2 regions of the Comamonas sp. A7-5 genome follow, and region 1 is predicted to be linked to the other one. Evidence: predicted binding sites of a transcription regulator. Region 1 holds the regulator's gene; the other holds the start of a gene.
The links. Region 1 encodes sigma-54, which starts transcription at its own class of promoters, with help from an activator protein. Its sites were predicted from a motif close to TGGCANGNAANCTGCTTT; they were not measured.
Positions count from the first base shown of each region.

Region 1 (4,543 bases):
GCGTGCCCGCCATGGGTGTGGCCGGCCGCTACTACACGGACGGCACCAAGGCCGGCAATATGGACAATGTGCTGCGCGTGGTCAATGCGTTGATCGCCTCCAGCCGCAAGGCCTAAGATCAGGCAGCAGACGTCAGTGACGTTTGACGACCAACGAGCCCGCCGCCATGCGGGCTTTTTTGTGGGTGTTTTTTACGCAAGTTGCAAAAAGGGAATGACTACAATGGATGCAAGAAACGTGCCTTCCATGAAAAAAACACTCCTACCTCTTGCGCTGGCCTGCGCCCTGGCAGCAGCGACCGGCATTGTCCATGCCGAAAAAGCCGACAGCGCCAAGCCCATGAATATCGAGGCGGATGCGTTGCGTCATGACGAGCTGCAGCAGACCAGTGTCTTTACTGGCAATGTGGTGATGACCAAGGGCTCCATCGTGCTGCGCGGTGCTCAGCTCGATGTGCGGCAGGACGCCGAGGGCTATCAGTACGGTGTGATCAAGGCCGAGGCCGGCAAGCGAGCGTTCTTCCGCCAGAAGCGCGATACCGTGGCCGGTCAGCCCGAGGAGTTCATCGAGGGCGAAGGCGAAGTCATCGAGTACGACGGCAAGGCCGATATCGTCAAGTTCATCCGTCGTGGCGAGATGCGCCGCTACCGTGGCGGTCAGCTCAGCGATCAGGTCACGGGCTCCATCATCGTCTACAACAACATCACCGACGTCTATACCGTCGATGGCCAGAAGACCAGCGGCGGCCTGCCGAGCTCCTCCGTGGGACAGGGCGGCCGTGTGCGCGCCATCATGGCGCCCAAGGACGGAACGCCGGGGGCACAGCCCAAGCCTGCCACACCTGCCACGCAGCTGCGCCAGAGCATGACGCTGGGCGGCGAGAAAGCCGACGAGAAGAAATGAGCGAGCCGACTTTCTCCAGCAGCCGCAGCGGCGAGTCCGACAGCCGCCTGGAGGCCAAACATCTGGCCAAGTCCTACGGCAGCCGCAAGGTGGTCAAGGATGTGTCCCTGTCCGTGCAAAAAGGCGAGGTCGTCGGTCTGCTCGGCCCTAATGGAGCGGGCAAGACCACATCGTTCTACATGATCGTGGGCCTGGTGCGCAGCGACGGCGGCGAGATCTTCATCGACGGCCAGCCGGTGGGCGGCATGCCGATTCACCAGCGTTCGCGCCTGGGCCTGTCCTATCTGCCCCAGGAAGCCTCCATCTTTCGCAAGCTCAGCGTGGAAGACAATGTGCGCGCCGTGCTGGAGCTGCAAAAGGACGAGCAGGGCAAGGCGCTGACGCGCGACGAGATCGAAAAGCGCCTCACGGGCCTGCTGCAGGAGCTGCGCGTCGAGCATCTGCGCCAGTCGCCGGCGCTGGCGCTGTCAGGCGGTGAGCGCCGTCGCGTGGAAATTGCCCGCGCCCTGGCCACGCAACCGCGCTTCATTTTGCTTGACGAGCCTTTTGCCGGCATCGACCCGATCGCGGTGATCGAGATCCAGCGCATCATCGGCTTCCTCAAGGAGCGCGGCATCGGCGTGCTGATCACCGACCACAACGTGCGCGAGACGCTGGGCATCTGCGACCACGCCTTCATCATCAGCGACGGCCATGTGCTGGCCGAAGGCACGCCCGAGGAGATCGTGGAGAACGCCGATGTGCGCCGCGTCTATCTGGGCGAACATTTCAGGATGTGATGACCCCCACGCTCCCTCACTTTGTGCGGTCGCTGCCCCCAGAAGGGGCCCTGACCGGCTGCGCCGAGGTTTGCCTTGAGGTGGCCCGGCGGCAAACCCGTAGCACTGCGCGCGTTTGCAATGATTGTCTGGGGGCCGCGCCTCGATGAAGCCAGGTCTCTCGCTACGCGTTTCGCAGCATTTATCGCTTACGCCGCAGCTGCAGCAATCCATTCAGCTGCTGCAGCTTTCCACCCTGGAGCTGGCGCAGGAAGTCGAGCAGATGCTGGTCGACAACCCTTTTCTGGAACGTGCGGGCGATGAGGCCGAAACTGCGGGAGATGCTCCTGTAGATGTAGCTAATAGCGCCAGTGAATACAGTACTTCAGATGGTATTCATGCTGAAAGAGATGCATCGCAAGCGCAACAAGCTACTGAAACGGTAGCGGAGACATCAAACCCCGAAACCCCTGAAACGCTGAACTGGGAGGCCGAGGGCCTGGACGGCCAGGACGGGGAATGGGGTGGCGAATCCAGCAGCGAGTGGGATACGCCCTCGGCCAGCAGCTCCACGCGCAACCGCGATGGCGATGACGAAACCGATGCCATCGATCTGGCGCGCGAGCACCAGAGCCTGACCGACTTTCTCCATCGTCAGGCGCTGAGCCTGCATCTGGGCGCGGCGGACATGGCGGCGCTGCGCTTTCTCATCGAGTCGCTCAGCGACGACGGCTATCTCGAGGATTCCCTGCAGGAGCTGGCGCAGAGCCTGGCCGGCGACGACCTGGAAGAGCGCGAGGAGCTGGAGCAGCACTTTGTCATTGCTCTGAAGCTGCTGCAAAGCCTGGAGCCCGTGGGCGTGGGCGCGCGTGATCTGGCCGAGTGCTTGCAGCTGCAGCTGCGCGACCTGATCCGCACCGCCGAGGACGAGGGCACGACCGAGGCGCATATGAACCGGCTGCTGCTGGCGCAGGCCATCTGCTCCCAACCCATGGACTTGCTGGCGCGGCGCGATCTGCGCAAGCTCACCAGCCTGTGCGGCGCGCGCGAGGAACAGCTGCGCGAAGCCATGGCCCTGATCGCCAGGCTGGAGCCGCGTCCGGGGCGTCGCTTTGTGGACGTGGAACGCCATATCGTGGTGCCCGATGTCATCGTGCGCCCGGTGCGGTCCGGCGCGGGCCGGGTGGACTTTTCCGTGCAACTCAACCCCGAGGTCATGCCGCGTCTGCGCGTGCACGACATCTATGCCGGCGTGCTGCGGCGTCACAAGAACAGCGACGGTCATGCGGCGCTGCAGCAGCAGTTGCAGGAGGCGCGCTGGTTCATCAAGAACATCCAGCAGCGCTTCGACACCATCTTGCGCGTTTCCGAAGCCATCGTGGAGCGGCAGAAGAACTTCTTTGTGCATGGCGAGCTGGCCATGCGCCCGCTGGTGCTGCGCGATATCGCCGACACCCTGGGTCTGCACGAGTCCACCATCAGCCGCGTGACCACGGCCAAGTACATGGCCACGCCCCAGGGTACTTTCGAGCTCAAGTATTTCTTCGGTTCGGGCCTGGGCACGGAAACCGGCGGCAGTGCTTCCAGCACCGCCGTGCGTGCGCTGATCAAGCAGTTTGTCGATGCTGAAGATGCCAAGAAGCCGCTGTCGGACGCCAAGCTGGCCGATATGCTCAAAGAGCAGGGCATCGAGTGCGCGCGCCGCACCGTCGCCAAATACCGTGAGCAGCTCAAGATACCGACGACCACGCTGCGCAAGGCGCTGTAGGGCACCGCAGAAACAAGAAAGCCGCTGATGCATCGCACAGCGGCTTTCTTGTTCTGTCTTTAGGGCGGGAGCCTTGATAAGGCATTCCTCAAGCAAGGGGCAGCGAGCAAGAGCTGCCCTTGCGGCGATGCTGCCGTCCCCCTTGGGGGCACCCGGCCAGGGGAAGGCGCGTAGCGCCTCAGGGGGTTATCAAGAAACCAACCACCAGATAAACCAGACCAGCACGCCAATCATCAGGCCGAACTTGAGGATCTTGTAGAAGGTCGGATTCCAGTCGCGGAAGGCGCGGCGGTACTTGCCCGCATAGAACGAGATCTTGAACAGCTTGCTGATCATGCCGCGCGGATCGCCCTCGTTGTTGGGCGAGCTGGCGGCGGCCACCACGTTCTTGCCCAGCCAGTGATTGAGCCACTGGGCAAAGCCATTGGTCATGGGGCGCTCCACATCGCAGAACAGCACGATGCGGTTGCCTTCCGAGCGGTTCTCGGCCCAGTGCATAAAGGTCTCGTCGAAGATCACGCCTTCGCCTTCGCGCCAGCTATAGGGCTGGCCGTCGACCTCGATCATGCAGCGGTCGTCGTTGGGGGCTAGCACGGCCAGGTGATAGCGCAGCGAGCCCGCGTAGGGGTCGCGGTGCAGATTGAGCTTGGCGCCGGGCGGCAGCTCGGCAAACATGGCGGCCTTGACGCTGGGAATCGACTTCACCAGGGCCGTGGTCTTGGGGCACAGCTCCATGGCCGAAGGGTGGGCGTCGCCGTACCACTTGAGGTAGAAGCGCTTCCAGCCGGTCTTGAAGAAGGAGTTGAAGCCTGCGTCGTCGTTGTTGGCGGCGGCCTTGATCTGCATGTTCTTTTGCAGATTGACGGCTTCCTCGCGGATTTCACGCCAGTTGGCCTGCAGCGGCGCCAGCTCGGGGAAGGTGCTGGTGGGCAGATAGGGCGTGCGCGGCACCTTGCTGAACATCAGCATGAAGACGTTGAACGGCGCTGTGAACGTGGAGTGGTCAAACAATTGCTTGACCACCTTGTGGCGCACCTTGCCGCGCAGATGCATGTACAGCCCGCAGCCAAAGAAAAGCAGCACCAGTGCCAGAACGATTATTTTTGCCATAAGG
Region 1 covers NZ_JBCPWO010000005.1:445,938-450,480, reverse strand. The annotation lists gene AAIL67_RS12460 (thiol:disulfide interchange protein DsbA/DsbL) at 1-116, shown strand, start outside; gene lptA (lipopolysaccharide transport periplasmic protein LptA) at 247-903, shown strand; gene lptB (LPS export ABC transporter ATP-binding protein) at 900-1,682, shown strand; gene AAIL67_RS12445 (RNA polymerase factor sigma-54) at 1,828-3,429, shown strand; gene AAIL67_RS12440 (aspartyl/asparaginyl beta-hydroxylase domain-containing protein) at 3,619-4,539, opposite strand.

Region 2 (4,543 bases), on a different contig from region 1:
GTTCGACATCACCGGTCCCGAACCACGCAGCCTGGGTCAGATCAAGACGGCAGCCGGCGCCCATGCCTTCCGCGCCGCCGGCGATGACCGTCATCTGTACGTGAGCAATCGCGTGGCCAATACCATCAGCAAGATCGATATGGTCAGCAGCCAGGTCGTTGCCAATTACCCGGCGCCTGGCGGCCCCGACTGCATGGATGTCTCGGCCGACGGCCGCTACATCTTCGTGGCCTCGCGCTGGGCGCGCAAGCTGTCGGTGATCGACACGGTGGAGAAGAAGGTGGTCAATCAGGTCAATGTGGGCAAGTCGCCTCACGGTGTCTGGACGCTGTCCCACGCTGCGCGCTAAGGTGCTTGTCCCTGCTGCATCGAAACGGCAGGGATGGCTTGGTCTCCGTGTTGACCACCTCAAGGAGGGTGGATGCAAAGACGTTGTTTCATGCTCGGCTCGCTGGTCGGCGGCCTGCCTGCCGTCCCAGCCTTTGCTGCCGAAGCTGCAAGGAAGATGGCTTCAGGCGCTTGCTCCAAGGCGGTCTACCTGACCTTCGACACCGGGCATATGGGCATAGCCCAGCTTGTCGCCCAGGTTCTGCAAAAGCACAAGGTGCCCGTCACATTTTTTGCGGCCAATGAGGCCACGAAGGAGGGGGGCAGCAGTCTGAGCGACTTCTGGGCGCCCTGGTGGAAGGCGCGTGCCGACGAAGGTCACCAGTTCGCATCCCATACCTTCGACCATATGTACTGGCTGGCCGATATCCGCGACAAGGCCACGGGCCAGGTCACGCACTTCAAGGTCAAGCCATCGGCCGGGCCCAGAGCCGGTCAGAGCTATGTGGTGTCTGCCGATGAGTACCGCCAGGAGATTGCCCGCTCCGCTCAGAGGCTGGCACAGATCACGGGTCGCAAGACCTTGCCGCTGTATCGCGCGCCGGGCGGCAAGACATCGCCAGCGCTGATTGCCGCAGCGCAGCAGGGAGGCTTTCAGCATGTGGGCTGGGCGCCGGCAGGCTTTCTGGGCGACGAGTTGCCCAGCGACAGGTATCCCAATGAACGCTTGCTGGCCCAGGCACTCAAAAGCATAGGCGGCGGCGATATCTTGCTGGCCCACCTCGGCATCTGGTCGCGCCAGGACCCCTGGGCCCCGGCGGTGCTGGAGCCGCTGATCGTCGGTCTGCTGGATAAGGGTTTTTGCTTTCGTACGCTGGCCGAGCATCCGGCGTACCAGGGCTGGATTGCGCAGCACCGCTGAGTGCGGCAAGAGGAGTGAGTTGTGGATTGGTTGGTTCAGATGTTTGGAGAGGCGCAGCAACGCTTGTTTGAAGGCGTGGTTCAGCCGTTTCTGTTCCATTTCGGCATGGCGAACCTGCTCGAAGATGGCTACACAGCCACGGGCTGGCTGCTGGTGGGGCTGCTGCAGATAGCGGTCATGGTCGCGGTGATCGTGCCGCTGCAGCGCTGGAGGCCGGTCGAGCCAGTGGTGGACCGCCAGGCGATTCGCGTGGACATCCTCTACACGCTGATTCACCGGCTGGGATTTTTCCGGCTGGCATTGTTCTTCACGATCGATCCCTTGTGGGATGCCCTCATGGGCAGGCTTCATGTCTTGGGGATGCCTGGCTTTCATCTTGACGATATCTGGCCGGGCGTGACGGACAACGCCTGGGTCAGTCTGTTGATGTATCTGGTCGTCTTCGATCTGGTCGAGTACTGGATTCATCGAGGTCAGCACGGTTTTACCTGGTGGTGGAAGCTGCATGCCGTGCACCACTCGCAGCGCCAGATGACGGTGTGGAGCGACAATCGCAATCACCTGCTCGACGACGTGATCCATGACGCCATCATCGTGCTGGTGGCACAGCTGATTGGCGTGGCTCCGGGGCAGTTCGTGGCCATCGTGGCCCTGACCCAGCTCAGCGAGAGCTTTCAGCATGCCAACGTGCGCATCTGGTTTGGCCAATTGGGCGAACGCCTGTGGATCAGTCCACGCTTTCACCGTCGCCACCACGCCATCGGTATTGGTCACGAACCCATGGCGCCCGTGCGCAACAAGAAGGTGCATGGCAACAATTTCGGCGTATTGTTGCCCTGGTGGGACATATTGTTTGGCACGGCCAACTTTGATCTGCGCTATGACCCCACGGGTATTCGCGATCAGGTGCAAGCGAATGCAAAAGGTCAATTGCGCGACTATGGCCGTGGCTTCTGGGCGCAGCAGTGGCTGGCTGTCCTGCGATTGATGGGTCGCGCATAAGTCAATCCTTGAGTATGCTTGCCAGCATGAGCTTGCTACTTGACTCTTTTTGGCGTGCCATGGCGTATTGCCTGCATAAGCGGGTCATTGTCTGGTCACTCTTGCCGCTGCTGGCCATGGCCTTGATGGCCTGGCTTCTGGGCTACTTCTTCTGGGCCGATGCGGTCCTCAAGGTGCAAAGCCTGCTGGACGGGGTGGGCTGGCTGCATTCCTTGTGGCTATGGCTGCAAGGGCTGGGCCTTGGGTATGCCTCGGAGGTGGTGGCTTCCATTTTTGTTGTGTTGGGAGCAATGCCTGTACTCGTGGTGCTGGTTTTGCTGCTGGTGGGCCTGTTCATGGCACCAGTGCTCACCCAGCTGGTGGCCGAGAAACGCTTTGTCGGTCTCGAGAAAAAGCATGGCGGCTCCACCATGGCCAGCCTGGTCTGGTCGGGCGGCTCCACGCTGATTGCGCTGCTGGCCTTGTTTGTCACTCTGCCGTTATGGGTGTTCCCGCCGCTGATGCTGGTGGTGGCGCCTTTGATCTGGGGATGGCTCACCTACAGGGTCATGGCATTTGACGCCTTGTCTGAGCATGCCAGCAAGGACGAGCGCCGGGCCCTGTTTGCCCGTCATCGCATGTCGCTCATTCTGATGGGCGTGATCTGCGGCTATCTGGGCGCAGCGCCCGGTGTGGTCTGGATTTCCGGGCTGCTGTTCCTGGCCGCCTTCTGGATTCTTGTGCCCATTGCCATCTGGATCTATGCGCTGGTATTTGCCTTCTCTGCACTGTGGTTTGCCCACTTCTGTCTGGCGGCGCTGGAGCAGATGAGGGCGCAGACCATGCCGAGTGCTGCCGACCCGCAGGTCCCGTTTGCACCTGGTGCAGATGATTCGGATGGTGCAGCTTCGGTGGCTCGCTGAAAAGCGTCTGCAGCAGGTTGAATCAGGTGCCATGCACCAAAAACAATCTTGTTTCAGAAATGCACCAAATTGGTGCTAATTAATTCACCAAGATGGTGCAATTGTTTGGCGTGCTCTGGCAGTGAGACAATGCGCGTCTGTTTGGTGCAGTTTGCAGATGCAGCTCTGGTAAGTGCTTATGTCTTGTGCCGAATATCTTTACACCAAGGCTCGGTTTCGGTGCGCAGATGTTGTTGTGAGGCGCCGAGGTCGAGTTGGCACGCAAACTGCTAGATACTATTCATTCTTTATTTGATCAGCCAAAGTTGGCAGGAGAGATCTAATGGCGAAGACCGTTGCAGACGTGATGCAGATGGTGCAGGATAACGAGGTCAAGTTCGTGGACCTGCGCTTTACCGATACCCGCGGCAAGGAACAGCACGTGACCGTGCCCGTGTCGCACTTCGACGAGGACAAGTTCGCCTCGGGCCATGCTTTCGACGGTTCTTCCGTTGCCGGCTGGAAGGGTATCGAAGCCTCGGACATGCAGCTGGTTCCCGATCCCAACACTGCCAATATCGATCCCTTCTTCGAAGAGACCACACTGATTCTGCAGTGCGATGTGATCGAACCCGGTGATGGCAAGGCCTACGACCGCGATCCCCGTTCCATTGCCAAGCGTGCTGAAGCCTACCTGAAGGCTTCCGGCCTGGGCGATACCGCTTACTTTGGTCCCGAACCCGAATTCTTCATCTTCGACGGCGTGCGCTGGGGTACCGAGCCTCACAACCCCTTCTTCGAAATCGAAGAATATGAGGCTCCCTGGAACACCGGCACCAAGTTCGAGACCGGTAACCGTGGTCACCGTCCTCGCGTCAAGGGTGGCTACTTCCCCGTTCCTCCTGTCGACAGCACCCAGGACATGCGTGCAGAGATGTCGCTGCTGCTGGAAGCGGTCGGCATTCCTGTCGAAGTGTTCCACCATGAAGTGGCCGGCGCCGGTCAGAACGAAATCGGCACACGCTTCTCGACCCTGGTCGAGCGTGCCGACTGGACACAGCTGCAGAAGTACATCATCTGGAACGTGGCCAACACCTACGGCAAGACGGCAACCTTCATGCCCAAGCCCTACGCTGGCGATAACGGCTCCGGCATGCACGTGCACCAGTCCGTGTGGAAGGATGGCAAGAACCTGTTTGCCGGCGACGGCTATGCCGGCCTGTCCGACTTCGCCCTGTACTACATCGGCGGCATCATCAAGCACGCTCGTGCGCTGAACGCCATCACCAACCCTGGCACCAACAGCTACAAGCGTCTGGTTCCCGGCTTTGAAGCGCCCGTGAAGCTGGCTTACTCGGCCAAGAATCGCTCGGCCTCCATCCGTATTCCTTACGTCAGCAACCCCAAGGCT
Region 2 covers NZ_JBCPWO010000010.1:102,187-106,729, forward strand. The annotation lists gene AAIL67_RS17340 (beta-propeller fold lactonase family protein) at 1-349, shown strand, start outside; gene AAIL67_RS17345 (polysaccharide deacetylase family protein) at 422-1,249, shown strand; gene AAIL67_RS17350 (sterol desaturase family protein) at 1,271-2,251, shown strand; gene AAIL67_RS17355 (EI24 domain-containing protein) at 2,266-3,153, shown strand; gene glnA (type I glutamate--ammonia ligase) at 3,476-4,543, shown strand, end outside.
Region 2: the regulator sigma-54 is predicted to act here: its motif matches at 3,409-3,426, upstream of glnA (type I glutamate--ammonia ligase).